3 regions of the Streptomyces sp. NPDC006476 genome follow, and region 2 is predicted to be linked to each of the others. Evidence: riboswitches for the same ligand, from Rfam matches in the RefSeq annotation. Region 2 holds a riboswitch; each other region holds the start of a gene.
What was found. Region 2 has a riboswitch for thiamine pyrophosphate ahead of thiO (glycine oxidase ThiO). Riboswitches for the same ligand answer to the same signal wherever they lie in the genome.
Positions count from the first base shown of each region.

Region 1: linked by a shared signal. The riboswitch ahead of thiC (phosphomethylpyrimidine synthase ThiC) and the one ahead of thiO (glycine oxidase ThiO) in region 2 are both predicted to bind thiamine pyrophosphate.
Region 3: linked by a shared signal. The riboswitch ahead of ABZZ74_RS42240 (thiamine ABC transporter substrate-binding protein) and the one ahead of thiO (glycine oxidase ThiO) in region 2 are both predicted to bind thiamine pyrophosphate.

Region 1 covers NZ_JBEXPK010000025.1:118,999-124,526, reverse strand. The annotation lists gene ABZZ74_RS27440 (IclR family transcriptional regulator C-terminal domain-containing protein) at 1-628, shown strand, start outside; gene ABZZ74_RS27435 (SsgA family sporulation/cell division regulator) at 727-1,164, shown strand; gene ABZZ74_RS27430 (YibE/F family protein) at 1,241-2,740, opposite strand; TPP riboswitch at 2,812-3,001, shown strand; gene thiC (phosphomethylpyrimidine synthase ThiC) at 2,994-4,790, shown strand; gene ABZZ74_RS27420 (cold shock domain-containing protein) at 4,882-5,112, opposite strand; gene ABZZ74_RS27415 (NADP-dependent oxidoreductase) at 5,147-5,528, opposite strand, start outside.
Region 2 covers NZ_JBEXPK010000085.1:5,889-11,416, reverse strand. The annotation lists gene pknB (Stk1 family PASTA domain-containing Ser/Thr kinase) at 1-1,410, opposite strand, end outside; gene ABZZ74_RS45400 (thiazole synthase) at 1,529-2,323, opposite strand; gene thiS (sulfur carrier protein ThiS) at 2,329-2,529, opposite strand; gene thiO (glycine oxidase ThiO) at 2,526-3,680, opposite strand; TPP riboswitch at 3,678-3,789, opposite strand; gene ABZZ74_RS45385 (hypothetical protein) at 3,843-4,193, shown strand; gene ABZZ74_RS45380 (FAD-dependent oxidoreductase) at 4,225-5,454, shown strand; gene ABZZ74_RS45375 (Rv2175c family DNA-binding protein) at 5,519-5,528, shown strand, end outside.
Region 3 covers NZ_JBEXPK010000066.1:31,225-36,752, forward strand. The annotation lists gene ABZZ74_RS42235 (iron ABC transporter permease) at 1-1,176, opposite strand, end outside; gene ABZZ74_RS42240 (thiamine ABC transporter substrate-binding protein) at 1,152-2,225, opposite strand; TPP riboswitch at 2,222-2,329, opposite strand; gene rlmN (23S rRNA (adenine(2503)-C(2))-methyltransferase RlmN) at 2,352-3,458, opposite strand; gene ABZZ74_RS42250 (hypothetical protein) at 3,551-3,850, shown strand; gene ABZZ74_RS42255 (SRPBCC family protein) at 3,870-4,316, opposite strand; gene ABZZ74_RS42260 (phosphatidate cytidylyltransferase) at 4,453-5,528, opposite strand, start outside.

The DNA of each region.
Region 1 (5,528 bases), on a different contig from region 2:
GGCGTACCACCTGCTGCGCACGCTGGTGTACGAGGGCTATCTGCGCCGGGACAAGGGGTTGTTCTTCCTCGGCGACGCGGCCGAGCGGCTGGGCAGCAGCGGAGCACAGGAGAAACGTCGCAGCACCATGGTCGACGCGCTCGCCAGCTGGCGGGACGCGATCGGGGTGCCGGTGTACTACGCCGTCTACCGGGACGGCGAGATCGAGGTCATGTGCGTATCCGACACCCCGGGCAACCCGGCGGTAGAGGAGTGGGCCGACTTCCGTGAGACGGGGCACGCGCACGCGATCGGACAGTGCCTGCTGTCCCAGCTGGACGAGGAGGCGCGGCGCGATCATCTCGACCGCTATCCCGTGCAGGCCATCACGCCGTACACGGTGCGTGACAGTCACACCTTGATGCGGCGGCTCGAGCGGACACGTCGGATGGAGCCGGTCACCGAGCGACAGGAGTACGCGCTGGGGACGGTGTGCGCGGCGGTCCCGATCACCATCGGTACGACAGCTGCGACGATGGCCATCTCACTGCCCGCGCATCAGGCCGACCGTCTGCCGGCGGCGGCGCGGCAACTGCAGAACGAGATCGGGCGCCTGCTGGGGTCGCTGGCGCTCTCTATCAGTATCTGAAAACTCACTCCTTGTGATCTGTCGCTCACTTTCAGCAAGATGCCTGCAGTGTCAGGGGATGATTCCCAGCCATTCGGCTTCATATGACGGGGTAGGCGATGCGTGAGTCCGTACAGGCAGAGGTCATGATGAGCTTCCTCGTCTCCGAGGAGCTCTCCTTCCGTATCCCGGTCGAGCTGGGGTACGAGACGTGTGATCCCTATGCCGTTCGGCTGACCTTCCATCTGCCGGGCGATGCCCCGGTGACCTGGGCGTTCGGCAGGGAGCTGCTGATCGACGGGGTGGGCAGGCCGTGCGGTGAGGGTGATGTGCGGGTGTCGCCCGCCGAGGTGGACTCGCTGAGCGAGGTGCTGATCCGGCTTCAGGTGGGCGGTGACCAGGCGCTGTTCCGTTCGTCGACGGCGCCGCTCATCGCTTTCCTGGACCGCACCGACAAACTGGTGCCGCTCGGTCAGGAGGGCGCGCTCGCCGAGTTCGACGCCGATCTGGACGAGGCGCTGGACCGCATCCTGGCGGAGGAGCAAAGCACCGGGTGAGGCCTGCGCGGGGGGCGGCCGGAACGGTACGCAGTAACGCTTCTTCCGTCGACGGGTGCACCCCTGGGCCTCGTCCTCAGTGCTTGCGTCGTCGGCCCTTCCCGGTGCGGGCCGCAGCCGGTGCGATGCCGGCCGCTGCGGTGCCCGGTGCCGTCTCCCGCGACGGTCGGTCGGCCGACACCACCAGCGCCGCCAGCAACGTCGTGACCGGAACCGAGGCGACCAGCCCGATCGATCCCACCAGCGTGCGCACGATCTCCTCCGCCACCAGCTCGCTGTTGGCCACCGTGCCCACACTGCTCTGCGCGATGGAGAAGAGCAGCAGCAGGGGCAGCGCGGCACCGGCGTAGGCGAGGACCAGGGTGTTGACGACGGACGCGATGTGGTCACGGCCGATGCGGATGCCGGCGCGGTACAGCCCGCGCCACCCCGTCGAGGGGTTGGCCTCGTGCAGTTCCCAGACCGCCGAGGTCTGAGTGACCGTCACATCGTCGAGGACACCGAGCGAGCCGATGATGACGCCCGCGAGCAGCAGACCGCTCATGTCGATCGACGGATACAGGCCGTGGATCAGGCCGGTGTTGTCGTCGGTGTTCCCGGTGAGCGCCGCCCAGCCGATGAACAGCGAGCCGAGGAAACCGATCAGCACCAGCGAGATCAGCGTGCCGAGCACCGCCACGGACGTACGGGCCGACAGCCCGTGGCACAGGTAGAGGGCGATCAGCATGATCGCGCTCGACCCGATCACCGCCACGAGCAGCGGATTCGAGCCCTGCAGGATCGCGGGCAGGATGAAGAAGTTCAGGATCAGGAAGCTGATGGCCAGCGCGACCAGCGCCATGACACCCCGCAGCCGTCCGACGATCACCACGGCCAGCGCGAAGATGCCGGCCAGCAGGGCCATCGGGAACCGTCGGTTCACGTCGGCCACGGAGTACTGCAGGTCCTTGGGTGCCGAGGGCTCGTAGGCGGCCACCACCTTCTCGCCCTGGTGCAGTTGCCGCGACTGATCGGGCTGCACGATCTCGGTGAACGTACGGCCCTTGTCCTTGCCGGTGTCGACCCGGATCGTCGCCTTCTTGCAGGTGCCTTTCTCCTGCTGCTGGGCGGAGGAACCCCCGGTGGTGGAGGTGTCGCCGAGCGAGCTCCCGCCCGAGGCGTTCACCGACTTGCAGCTCACGGAGACGACCCTGGTGACCGTCGCCTGCTGGGTCTGCCGGTCGAAGCCCACTCCGGTGCGCTGGTGCGACGGGGCGCCGCCCGGCCACAGCACCACGAGTCCGACGACCACGGCGGCGGCGAACGGGATGAGGATGGCCGCGATGACCTTGCGCAGATGCTGGGAGACGGGGGCAGCCGGACCATGGCTGTGACTGTGGCCGTGCCCGCTGTGGCCGCCCGCATCGGGCCCATGCCCACCATGGCCGCCCGTATCGTGCCCGTGTCCCGGCCCGCCGGGGACTCCTGGACCGTGACCGGGTTCGTGGCCATCGGCCCCATGGGCGCCGCCGTATCCCGGGTCGTGCCCAGGGGGCGGCTCCGGGGGCGGGTACGAGGGCTGGTGTGTCGTGGTCACCGGCAGATCATCCCAACATCGGCAGAGGCGCACTGTTCACCGCGCCACATATGACGCTAGCGTGGAGGCACCTTTGCACACGCGGGAGCTCGGAGCACCGGGCTGAGAGGGCGCTGACCTCCGTCCCAGCGATGTTTCACGTGGAACATCACCGAAGTCGAGTGACGTTCCCCACGAAATGTCGGCAGACGGAAACCGCTGCGTCGACCGCCGAACCTGTTACCGGGTAATGCCGGCGTAGGGAGTAGGTCTCATGACCAACAAGGACGCACGCACGCCTGCCTCCACGCAGTTCGACGGGGAGAACGGGAAGTCCATCGGCTGGCACAAGGCGTACATCGAGGGTTCGCGCCCCGATCTGCGGGTGCCGGTCCGTCAGGTGCACCTCACCAACGGGCAGTCGGTCACGCTGTACGACACCTCGGGCCCGTACACCGATCCGCTCACCGACACGGATGTCCGCAGGGGGCTCGCCCCGCTGCGCGAGAACTGGATCGTCGGCCGCGGCGACACCGAGGAGTACGCGGGCCGGCCCGTCCGTCCGGAGGACGACGGGGTCAAGCACACATCGCCCCGCGGCGGTCTGCGCAACCTCGACGCCGTCTTCCCGGGACGGCCGCGCCAGCCGCGGCGCAGCCGCGACGGCAAGGCGGTCACGCAGCTCGCGTATGCGCGGCGCGGCGAGATCACGCCCGAAATGGAGTTCGTTGCCCTCCGGGAGAACGTCTCACCGGAAGTCGTCCGCGAGGAGATCGCGGAGGGTCGGGCGGTTCTCCCCGCGAACGTCAACCACCCGGAGATCGAGCCGATGATCATCGGCAAGCGGTTCCTGGTGAAGGTCAACGCGAATATCGGCAACTCCGCGGTCACTTCCTCCATCGAGGAGGAGGTCGAGAAGATGACCTGGGCGACCCGCTGGGGCGCCGACACGGTCATGGACTTGTCCACGGGCCGCAACATCCACACCACCCGTGAGTGGGTGCTGCGCAACTCCCCCGTTCCCATCGGCACGGTGCCGCTCTATCAGGCGCTGGAGAAGGTCGACGGCCGGGCCGAGGAGCTGACCTGGGAGATCTACAAGGACACGGTCATCGAGCAGGCCGAGCAGGGCGTGGACTACATGACCGTCCACGCGGGCGTGCGCCTCCCGTTCGTCCCGCTCACCGCCAACCGCAAGACCGGCATCGTCTCGCGCGGCGGCTCGATCATGGCGGCGTGGTGCCTGGCGCACCACAAGGAGTCGTTCCTGTACGAGAACTTCGAGGAGCTCTGCGAGATCCTCGCCGCGTACGACGTCACGTACTCGCTGGGGGACGGTCTGCGTCCCGGTTCGATCGCGGACGCCAACGACGAGGCGCAGTTCGCGGAGTTGCGCACGCTCGGGGAACTCAACCGGATCGCGAAGCGTTTCAACGTACAGACCATGATCGAGGGCCCGGGGCATGTCCCGATGCACAAGATCAAGGAGAACATCGACCTTCAGCAGGAGATCTGCGATGAAGCTCCGTTCTATACCCTCGGCCCGCTGACGACGGACGTCGCGCCGGCGTACGACCACATCACCTCCGGTATCGGTGCCGCGATGATCGCCTGGTGGGGTACGGCGATGCTCTGCTACGTCACTCCCAAGGAGCACTTGGGGCTGCCCAACCGGGACGACGTCAAGACCGGTGTCATCACCTACAAGATCGCCGCCCACGCGGCCGACCTCGCCAAGGGGCACCCCGGGGCGCAGGAGTGGGACGACGCGCTGTCCGACGCCCGCTTCGAGTTCCGGTGGGAGGACCAGTTCAACCTCGCCCTGGACCCGGACACGGCCCGTGAGTTCCATGACGAGACCCTCCCCGCGGAGCCGGCCAAAACAGCTCACTTCTGCTCGATGTGCGGGCCGAAGTTCTGCTCCATGAAGATCAGCCACACCATCACCGAGCGGTTCGGCGGTGAGGCGGTCGACGGGGCGTCGCAGGAGGAGATCGCGGAGGGGATGCTGCAGAAGTCCAAGGAGTTCGCGGCGAGCGGGAACAGGGTGTACCTGCCGATCGCCGACTGACGAACGCCGTAAGCGCCGTCCCGCCACCGACCCGGGACGGCGCTTCGTCCTCCGGAACCCGGCGTCCGTCAGTTCGCGGACTCGGCGTCCGTCAGGTGGTGGACTCGGTGTCCGGGAGTACCACGCGGACGGCTCGATAGTGCCAGCCGTCCTGCTCGCCGGCCTCCCACTCCAGGGCGACGACCTGGCCGACGGACAGAGAACGAAACTCCGCCATCTCGATCGCCGAGAAGTGCGCCCAGCAACCGCCGGGCGTCTGCGGGGAGTCGAGGATCCCCCAGCCCTCTTCGTCATGCCACACCCGCACGCTTGCATCGATCATCCGCTGACTCCAGGGAACGGTGTGCTCAAGGCGGTCATGGCACCAGGACGATCTTGCCAGTCGTCTGCCTGGTCTCGATCGCGCGGTGGGCCGCCGCCGCTTCGGACAGCGGGTAGGTGTCCTGGACCATCACCCGCAGCCGGCCCGTCTCGATGCGCTCGGTGATGTGATCCAGCAGCGCCCCTGAGGGCTCGGCCGTGACCCAGACATAGCGAAGGCCGCGGTCGGCGGCCTGGCGGTCGTCGGTTCCCGGATCGATCGACGCGCCGATGAGCAGACCGCCCGGCCGCAGCACGTCGAGGGAGTGCGGACCGTAGGAACCGCCCACCAGGTCGAGGACCACGTCCACGGGCGCCACGGCGGTACGGAAGTCGGTGGTGGTGTAGTCGACCAGTTCGTCGGCGCCCAGTCGGCGC
Region 2 (5,528 bases):
CTCCAGCCCGTCCCGCTTCAGCAACGACTGGGCCTTGTCCAGCCGGTAGCCCGCGAGATCGGGCACCTTCACGGTCTCCGGGCCGTCCGAGACGGTGATGGACACGACCCCGTTGTCACGGATCCTGGTGCCGGGCTCCGGGTCCGAGCTGATGACCGTGCCCCGCTTCACCGTGTCGCTGTAGGCGTGCTCGACCTTCCCCAGGTCCAGCCCGGCGTGGCTCAGCTGCCGCTCCGCCTGCGCCCGGGTCTTGGCCAGCACCGGCGGGACCTTCGTGAACTGGCCGGAGTTGATGTACCACACGCCCGTGCCGACCCCGAGGATCAGCAGCACGGCCACGACGATGGCCAGCGGCCCGCGCCGGCCCCGCGCGCCCCTGCGGGGCGGCAGCGGCGGAGGGCTCTCCAGCCGGCTGGTGCGGTGCAGCTCGGGCCCCGTGCCGTCGCCGCCGGCGGGCATCGGGTGCGGCGTCGTCAGCGCGCGCGGGATGACGCTCGTACGGTCCTCGGAGATGTCCCGGTGCTCCGCCGCCAGCGCCCGCGGCGGCATCGCGTCCAGTTGGTCGTCGCCGAGCCCGGCACGCGCCTCACGGGCCAGCGCGAGCAGCGCCACCGCGTCGTACGGACGCAGGCCGGCCGTGCGCGCGGTGGCCGCCGCGACCAGCTCGTCCAGCTCGTACGGCAGCCCCGGGACGGCCGCCGACGGGGGCGGGACGTCCTCGTGGAGGTGCTTGTAGAGGACCGTGGCGGGGGAGTCCCCGTCGTGCGGGCGGTCGCCGGTCAGCATCTCGTACAGCACGACACCGCAGGCGTACACGTCGACACGCGGGTCGGCCGTGCCGTGCTCGATCTGCTCCGGCGCCAGGTAGGAGACGGTGCCGAGGACGGTGCCGGTGGTGTTGGTGACCGTGTCCACGGACCGCACCAGCCCGAAGTCGGCGACCTTGACCCGGCCGTCGTCCCCGATGAGCACGTTCTCCGGCTTCATGTCCCGGTGCACGAACCCGGCCCGGTGCGCGGCGCCGAGCGCGGCCAGCACCGGCTCCAGGATGTCCAGAGCGGCGCGCGGCTGCAGCGCCCCGCGCTCGCGCAGCACGTCACGCAGGGTGCACCCGGCGACGTACTCCATGGCGAGATAGACGTACGACCCGTCGGTGCCCTGATCGAAGACCTGCACCACGTTCGGGTGGGCCAGACGGGCGACCGACTTCGCCTCCCGGATGAACCGCTCGACGAAGGAGCCGTCGGCCGCGAGCGCGGGGTGCATCACCTTCAGCGCGAGCACGCGGTCCAGGCGGGTGTCCAGGGCCCGGTAGACCGTGGCCATCCCGCCGACCGCGATCCGCGCGTCCACGCGGTAGCGCCCGTCGAGCACCTGCCCGACCAGAGGGTCCTGAAGGGTCGTATCCACGCAGGTGAGTGTACGAGCCGTGACGGACAGGGCCTCTGGTTCGGGTTCCATCGGGGCGTTACTGCAGCCGAGCTGTGACGGACCTCGCACCGGCGTCCGGATTCGTTCGAACGTCTGTTCAGAAGGCGGGGCGCTCGGGATCCAGTCGGGCGAGGCCCTGGGCCGGGGAGGACGCCTCGGCGAAGTGGCGGCGCGGAATCCGCCCCGCGAGCCGCGCCAGCCGGCCCGCCTCCACGGCGTGCTTCATCGCCTCGGCCATCAGCTGCGGCTCCTGCGCCCGTGTCACCGCCGAGGCGAGCATCACGCCCGCGCACCCCAGCTCCATCGCGAGCGCCGCGTCCGAGGCCGTACCGGCGCCCGCGTCCAGAATCACCGGCACACGCGCGTGCTCGACGATCAGCTGGAAGTTGTGCGGATTGCGGATGCCGAGCCCGGAGCCGATGGGCGAACCGAGCGGCATGACCGCAGCGCAGCCGACGTCCTCCAGACGGCGGGCGAGCACGGGGTCGTCGTTGGTGTACGGCAGCACGGTGAAGCCGTCGTCGACGAGGGTCTCGGCGGCGTCCAACAGCTCGATCGGGTCCGGCAGCAGGGTGCGCTCGTCGGCGATCACCTCGAGCTTGACCAGGTCGGTGCCGAGTGCCTCACGCGCGAGGCGGGCGGTCAGCACGGCCTCTCCGGCGGTGAAGCAGCCCGCCGTGTTCGGCAGCACGCGGATGCCGAGCCTCTCCAGGACGGACAGCACGGAACCGTGCACCGAGGGGTCCACCCGGCGCATCGCGACCGTCGTCAGCTCCGTGCCGGACGCCACCAGGGCCCGCTCGAGCACCTCCAGGCTGGGGGCGCCGCCGGTGCCCATGATCAGGCGGGACGAGAAGGACGTACCGCCGATGACAAGAGGGTCGTCGGCCATGGGGGTCAGCCTCCTTGGACGGCGGTGAGGACCTCGACGCGGTCCCCCTCGGAGAGGGACGTCGACGGCCACTGCGCGCGCGGGACGACGGTTTCGTTGAGGGCGGCGGCCACGCCGGAGGGCGCCGGGGTGAGGGTCTTCACGACGGTGTCAAGAGCCGTGCCGGGGGCGAACTCGCGCGGCTCCCCGTTGACGGAGACGTTCATACCGGCTGCTCCACGCGCGCGAAGCGCCTCGGGGTGAACGGACGTGCCTCGTCGGGGAGTTCACCTGTGGTCAGGACGTGCGCCATCGCGTCGCCGGTGACCGGCGTGAGCAGCACGCCGTTGCGGTAGTGGCCGGTCGCCAGGAGCAGGCCCGGCAGCTGTGTGGGCCCGAGCAGCGGCGCGTTGTCGGGGGAGCCGGGGCGCAGGCCCGCGCGGGTCTCCGTCAGCGGCAGTTCGGTGATGCCGGGGACCAGCTCGTGCGCGTCGCGCAGCAGTTCGTACACGCCGCCCGCGGTGACCGTGGTGTCCCAGCCCAGCTCCTCGCTGGTCGCGCCGACGACCAGCTCGCCGTTCTCGCGCGGCACCAGGTAGACGCTGCTGCCGCGCACCATGGCGCGCACGGTGCGGCTCAGGAACGGCGCGTACCGCTTCGGCACGGCCAGCCGCAGCACCTGTCCCTTCACGGGCCGTACGGGCGGCAGGACGTCGTCCGGGACGCCCGGGAGCCGTCCGCTGAGGCTGCCGGCGGCCAGCACGACCTGGCCCGCGCCCAGCTCGGTGCCGTCGGCCGTGGTGACGCCGGCGGCCCGCTCGCCCGCGACCCTCAGCCGCTCGGCCCAGCTGCGGTGGAAGACCACGCCCGCGTGCTCGCACGCGGCCACCAGCGCGCGTGCCAGGCGCCGGGGGTCGATCTGATGGTCGCCGTCGACCCGGAGCCCCCCGCGCACGCCCGGTGCGAGCATCGGCTCCAGGCGCCGGCACTCGCGCCCGGACAACCACTCGGACTCCAGTCCCGACTGCCGCTGCAGGGCGTGCAGTTCGCGCAAGTGGGCGCGGTCGTCGGCGTCCAGGGCGACGGCGAGGGTGCCGCACCGGCGGTAACCGAGGTCGTCCCCGGTGAGCTCGCCGAGCTCGGCCGCGAAGTCCGGGTAACGCCGCGCCGACTCCAGGTTGAGGCCGAGCAGGGTCTGCTCGCCGTAGTGCAGTTCGGTGACGGCGGCCAGCATCCCGGCGGCCACCTGGGCCGCCCCGCCGCCCGGCTCCGGGTCCACCACGGCGGTCGCGAACCCGCGCTGTGCGGCCCGCCAGGCCGTGACCAGGCCGATGATCCCGCCCCCGACGACGAGGACGTCTGACGTACGTGACGGCATGGGCGTCCAGCCCCTCCCTTCGCCGGCATGACCCGGATCAGGTTCGTACGGTCGGAGGCCGCCAGCCTCCCTCTCAGCCCGGTGCGTCCGGGCTCCCGCGAGTGCTTGTACGGTGGCCACCCTAGCCCGACCCCCGACGCCTCTGTAAGGGAGCCTCCCGCCGTGCCCCGCTCGCTGGACGGCCTCGTCCTCGCCCCCGTCGCCGACCAGGCCCCAGGTCAGGTGGGTACCGGCACCCGCTTCACCTACCACGAGCGGGACGGGGAGATCTGGGCCGAGTACGCCGGCGGCGACGTCGTACGCGGGCATCTGGTGGGTACCCGGTCGGGGGACCGGCTCGACTTCCGGTACGTGCAGCTCAGGAACGACGGGACGACGGCCTCGGGGCACTGCGTGTCCACGGTCGTCGGACTGCCGGACGGCCGGCTGCGGCTGGAGGAGACCTGGGAGTGGGAGTCGCAGCCGGGCCGCGGGACCAGTGTTGTGGAGCAGGTCACTCAACACGACCGCTGACTGACGGATAGTCAGTGTCTATGGTGATCAGGTGAGCGAGCAGACGACGCAGTCACAGCGACGGGTGGTCGTGGTCGGCGCGGGCATGGCCGGTGTGCAGACCGCCGTCGCCCTGCGCGAACAGGGCTTTGGGGGCACCGTCACCCTGATCGGTGCCGAGCCCCACCAGCCCTACGACCGCCCGCCGCTGTCGAAGGCCGTCCTGCTCGGCAAGTCGGAGGGCTCCGCCTTCGACGTCGACTTCGAGGCGCTCGGCATCGAACTCCAGCTGGGACGTGAGGCGCTCGGCGTGCGCCCGGACGACCACGAACTGGACACCGAGGCCGGGCCCGTCCCGTACGACGTCCTGGTCCTCGCCACCGGCGCCGAACCCGTCCGGCTGCCGGGCGCGGAGGGCGTGCCCGGCGTGCACCTGCTGCGCACCCTGGACGACGCCGAGCGGCTGCGGCCGGTGCTCGCCCGGCAGCACGACATCGTGGTCGTCGGCGCGGGCTGGATCGGCGCCGAGTTCGCCACCGCCGCGCGCGAGGCCGGCTGCTCGGTGACCGTCGTGGAGGCTGCCGACCGGCCGCTGGCGGGCGCACTGCCCGCCGAGGTGGCCGCGCCGATGGCCGCCTGGTACGAGGACGCCGGCGCCGTGCTGCGCACCCACGCGCGCGTGGAGCGCGTCGAACCCGGCGAGGTCGTCCTCGACGACGGCTCGCGGCTGCCCGCGGGCGCGGTGGTGGTCGGCATCGGCGCCCGCCCCGCCACCGGCTGGCTCACCGGCTCCGGCATCGAACTCGGCGCCCACCGCGAGGTCGTGGCCGACGCCTACCTGCGCACCTCGGCACCGGACGTGCACGCCGTCGGCGACTGCGCCTCGTTCCCCTCGGGCCGGTACGGCGAGCGCCTGCTCGTCCACCACTGGGACAACGCCCTCCAGGGCCCGCGCACGGTCGCCGCGAACATCATCGCCGCGGCCACCGGGGCGCCGCCCGCCGTCTACGACCCGGTGCCGTACTTCTGGTCCGAACAGTTCGGCCGCTTCGTCCAGTACGCCGGCCACCACACCTCCGCGGACGCCACCCTGTGGCGCGGCGACCCCTCGGGCCCGTCCTGGTCCGTCTGCTGGCTGCGCGAGACCCGTCTGATCGCCCTGCTGGCCGTGGGCAGGCCCCGGGACCTGGCCCAGGGCCGACGCCTGATCGAGGCGGCCACGCCGATGGACCCCCAGCTCCTCGCCGACCCGACGCGCCCGCTCAAGGCTGCCACGGCCTGATCCGCCGCCCTGGTCGGACGGCCCCGACTTCCGACTGTCAGTCCTGGATGGCACGCTTAATCCCGTGACCGAGA
Region 3 (5,528 bases), on a different contig from region 2:
GAAGCCGCGCACCAGTCGTCCGGCGTCCCGGCGGGCGAGGGCCGCGGCGGCCAGAGCGCCGATCACGACGGCGATGGCGGTCGCGGCGAGGGCGTACTGCAGCGAGTTGCCGATGGCGTCGATCGGCGGGACGAGGAAGGTGTCGCCGGCCTCGCTCGTCAGCGCCCGGTAGTAGCGGAAGTCCGGCGCGTCCAGCGACCGTTGCACCAGCACGGCGAGCGGCAGCAGGAGCAGGACGGCGACGGTGACGAGGACACCGGCCAGCAGCGCCCACTGGCCCGCCCCGCGCGGCCGCCGGGCCGTCACGGACGCGTCCACGAGCCGCAGGGCGCTCTCCCGCCGCCGTACCGTCCAGGCGTGCACGGCGAGGATCGCGCCGACGGCCACGAACTGGACGATCGTGAGCACGGCGGCCGTGGACAGGTCGAAGATCTCGGAGGTCTGCCGGTAGATCTCGACTTCCAGGGTGGAGAAGGTGGGGCCGCCGAGGATCTGGACGACGCCGAAGGAGGTGAAGGTGAAGAGGAACACCATCAGCGCGGCGGCGGCCACGGCGGGCGCGAGGGCGGGCAGGGTGACCCTGCGCCAGGCGCGCAGCGGGGACGCGCCCAGCATCCGCGCGGCCTCCTCCTGCCGCAGGTCCAGTTGCGCCCACAGCCCGCCCACGGTCCGTACGACGACCGCGTAGTTGAAGAAGACGTGCGCCAGCAGGATGGCCCACACGGTCGTGTCCAGCCGTACGCCCCACCACTCGTCGAGCAGTCCGCCGCGTCCGACGAGCGCGAGGAAGGCGGTTCCGACGACGACCGTCGGCAGGACGAAGGGGACGGTGACGACGGCCCGCAGCACCTGTCGGCCCGGGAATTCGAAGCGCGCGAAGACGTAGGCGCCGGGGAGGGCGACCAGGAGGGTGAGCGCTGTTGAGGCGAGCGCCTGCCAGGTGGTGAACCACAGGACGTGCCGGATGTCGGACTGGGTGACGACGTCCGCGATCCGCCCGAACCGCCACACCCCGTCGACCTTCAGCCCGCGCGCGACGATCGCGGCGACGGGCCAGGCGAAGAACAGCGCGAAGAACGCGACGGGCAGGGCTAGCAGCCCGAGCCGCGCCGCGTTCCCGCGTCGGACCCTGGCCCTGGAGGGGCGGGTTACTACTTCAGTACGAGTGACGTCCACGACTTGACCCACTGGTCACGGTTGGCGGCAATCTTCGCGGGCGCCATCGTCTCGGGGTCCTTGGCGGCGGGACCGTACTCGGTGAACTCCTTGGGCACCGCGGCCCCTTCGATCACCGGGTAGACGAACATGTTGAGCGGCATGTCCTCCTGGAACTCCTTGGTCACCAGGAAGTCGATGAACGCCTTGCCGCCCTTGCTGTTGTCCGCGTTGCTGAGCAGTCCCGCGTACTCGATCTGCCGGAAGCAGGTGCCGTACGACACTCCGGTCGGCGCGGTCTTCGGCCTCGGGTCGGCGTAGACGACCTCCGCGGGCGGCGAGGAGGCGTAGGAGACGACGAGCGGCCGGTCGCCCTTGGCCTTCTTGCCGCCGGCCGAGCCGGAGAACTCCTCGTTGTAGGCCTGCTCCCAGCCGTCGACGACCTTGACGCCGTTGGCCTTGAGCTTCTTCCAGTAGCCCTGCCAGCCGTCGTCGCCGTACTTCGCCGCGGAGCCGAGCAGGAAGCCGAGGCCGGGCGAGGAGGTGGCGGCGTTCTCGGTGACGAGGAGGTTCTTGTACTCGGGCTTGACCAGGTCGTCGAAGGACTGCGGCGGGGTCAGCCTGTGCTTGCTGAAGTAGGCCTTGTCGTAGTTGACGCAGATGTCGCCGGAGTCGATGGGCGTGACCCGGTGCTTGTCCTGGTCCACCCGGTACTGCGGCTTGATCCCCTCGGAGCCCTTCGCCTCGTACGACTGGAACAGTCCGTTGTCGAGGGCCCGGGAGAGCAGGGTGTTGTCGACGCCGAAGAAGACGTCGCCCTGGGGGTTGTCCTTCGTCAGGATGGCCTTGTTGACGGCCTGCCCGGCGTCACCGTCCTTGAGGACGTGGACCTTGTAGCCGGACTGCTTCTCGAAGTCGGCGAGGACGCTCTTCGAGACGGCCCACGAGTCGTGGCTGACCAGGGTGACGGTCTTGGAGTCGGTGGAGGAACCGCCGCCTGAGGAGCCGCACGCGGACAGCGTGAGCATGCCGAGGCCGACGACGGCAGCACAGTACTTCTTGGTGTTCACGGTGATGACCGAACTTCCTACCCAGAATGACCTGGGCGAGGTTCAGAGGGTCTGCGGCCCGATTGCCGCACTCTCAGCGCTGTGGCGCTCCCCTGTCGGATATGAAGGTGTACGTACGGCCAAAGGTTACCGCTCGGTGGCCGCCAGCTGTCCACAGGCCCCGTCGATCTCCTGACCGCGGGTGTCCCGGATGGTCACCGGTACACCGTGCGCGGCGATGGCCTCGACGAAGGCCTTCTCGTCCTCGGGCCGGGAGGCGGTCCACTTCGAGCCCGGGGTCGGGTTCAGCGGAATGAGATTGACGTGCACGGGTTTGCCCTTGAGCAGCCGCCCGAGCCGGTCACCCCGCCACGCCTGGTCATTGATGTCGCGGATGAGCGCGTACTCGATGCTCAGCCGCCGCCCGCTCTTCTCCACGTACTCGAACCCGGCGTCGAGCACCTCCCCCACCTTCCAGCGCGTGTTCACGGGGACGAGGGTGTCACGCAGCTCGTCGTCGGGGGCGTGCAGCGAGATCGCGAGCCGGCACTTGAAGCCCTCGTCGGCGAAGCGGTGGATGGCGGGCACGAGCCCGACCGTCGACACGGTGATCCCGCGCTGCGAAAGCCCGAGTCCGTCGGGGGCGGGGTCGGTGAGCGCGCGAATGGCTCCGACCACCCGCTTGTAGTTGGCGAGCGGCTCCCCCATCCCCATGAAGACGATGTTGGACAGCCGCGCGGGCCCGCCCGGGACCTCTCCGTCCCTCAGCGCCCGCATCCCGTCCACGATCTGGTGCACGATCTCGGCGGTCGACAGATTCCGGTCCAGCCCGGCCTGCCCGGTGGCGCAGAACGGGCAGTTCATCCCGCACCCCGCCTGCGAGCTGATGCACATGGTCACCCGGTCCGGGTACCGCATCAGCACCGACTCGACGAGCGTCCCGTCGAACAGCCGCCACAGGGTCTTACGCGTCGTCCCCTGGTCGGTCGACAGATGCCGTACGACGGTCATCAGCTCGGGAAGCAGCGCCTCCCGCAGCTTGGGACGCGCCGCGGCCGGGATGTCGGTCCACTCCGCGGGGTCGTGCGCGTACCGCGCGAAGTAGTGCTGCGACAGCTGCTTGGCACGAAACGGCTTCTCCCCGACCTCGGCAACGACCTCCTTGCGCTCGGCAGGAGTGAGATCGGCAAGATGCCGCGGCGGCTTCTGAGCTCCGCGGGGGGCGACGAAAGTAAGTTCTCCGGGCTTAGGCATGGCCCAACCAGTGTCGCAGATCCAATCGGGTGACCCGGGACAGCTGAGGTGTAGCCCGCTCCACCTGAGATACGGGCGCGGCTTCCCTGGTCGTGGAGATCTCACATCGAACCGGCCCGAAGCCTTCTCAGGCCGCGGCGAGCGGACCCTCGCGGACCGGCGACTCCATCGGCACCATCGGCACCATCGGCACCATCGGCACCATCGGCACCATCGAGATGAACCTCGACAGGATCGGTGACGACACGGGCGAGGGCAAGGTCGACAAGGCGGTGAACGACCTGGACCGGGCCCTCGCCGACTACAACAGGGCCGTCCTCGCCGGCGAGGACCCGGACTCGCGTGCGATTGACAAGGCGGCCGACGAGCTGAACGACGTCTGCGCCTCGTAGCGAGGGCCGGGAAGCGACGCTAGGACGTGTGCTCCAGGCGGTCCTTGAGCAGGCGTTCGTTGCGCGGCAGTTCCTTGCGGACCTGAGGGCGGACGACGAGGGGCAGCAGGACCTTGCCGAGGCCGTGGCCCTCGAAGTCGAGGTCCATGGTCACCCGGGACCGGCGGCCGTCGTCGATCGACTCCACCGCGCCGTGGAACTCGCCCCTGATGGGACCGTCGACACCGCGCACGGTGAAGCTGTGCGGCGGGTCGTACTCCGTGTACTCCATGGTCATCGGCATCTCCCGGCGCCCGATGCGCCGGGTGACCCGGACCTGGGATCCGGTGTGCAGCGGGCCCTCGTCGAGCCGCTCCGCGGAGACCGCGCTCAGCTGCCACTCCGGCATGTGGGAGGGATCGATGACGTACGCCCAGACGTCCTCGGGAGTGCGGTCGACGTCGATCTCTTCATGGAAGGCGGACATGACGCCCTCCTTTCAGGGGATCCCCTTTGAGGGCTTACACCGGGATCGTCCCACTCGACCGACGGCCACGCCATCGAGCGAGCGGGACACCCGAATCCTTCAGCCGGCCACCCGAACCCTTCAGCCGGCCAACCCCTCAGCCGGACCCCACGAACAGCACCATCAGCAGCCACACCACCGGCGCGGTCGGCAGCAGGGAGTCCAGGCGGTCCATGATGCCGCCGTGTCCCGGCAGCAGCGTGCCCATGTCCTTGATGCCCAGGTCCCGCTTGATCATCGACTCGCCGAGGTCGCCCAGCGTGGCGCTGGCCGCGACGGCGAGACCCAGCAGCAGGCCCTGCCACCAGGCACCGTCGTCGATCAGGAACTGCATGCAGAGCGCGCCCGCCACCATCGCGAAGGTCACCGCGCCCAGCAGACCCTCACGCGTCTTGCCGGGGCTGATGCGCGGCGCGAGCTTGTGCTTGCCGAAGCGCCAGCCGACGGCGTACGCGCCCGTGTCGCTGACGACCGTGAGGAGTAGGAAGGTCAGGACGCGCCACGGCCCGTCGTCCGCCGCGAGCATGAGCGCCACGAACGTCGCCAGGAACGGCACGTAGAACGCCGCGAAGACGCCCGCCGTGACGTCCCGGAGATAGTTCTCCGGCGGTGCGGTCATGCGCCAGACGAGGACGGCGAGTGCCGTCAGCGCCATGGCGACCCACGCACCCTCGGCCCCGCGCACGTATCCGGCGACGACCATCGCCGCGCCGCCGAGCGCCAGCGGAACCAGCGGCGCCTTGATGTCCTTGCGCTCGGCGAGCCTGCTGGTCAGCTCCCACAGGCCGACGACCACGGCGACCGCGACCACGCCCACGAAGACGGCCTTGACGACGAAGAGCGACGCGATGATCACCACGCCGAGCCCGACGCCGACGCCTATGGCCGCGCTCAGATCGCGCCCAGCGCTCTTCTTCTGCGGCTGGGGCGCCGACTGCGAGGCGTCGGGCATGGGCTCCGGATTCTGCTGCACCGCCAGGGGCGGCGGTGCCTGCGGCGTCTCGTCGCGGAACAGGGGGCCGCTCAGCCGTGCGGCCCCCCGGTCGTCATCCTGGTCTCCGCCGTACGCGGGTACCTCGGGCACGATGGGCATGGGGCGAGTCTGCTGCGCCTCAGGCGCATCGTACGTGGGACCCGCCGGGGCAGCCCCCTGGACAGGCCCCTGGTCGGACG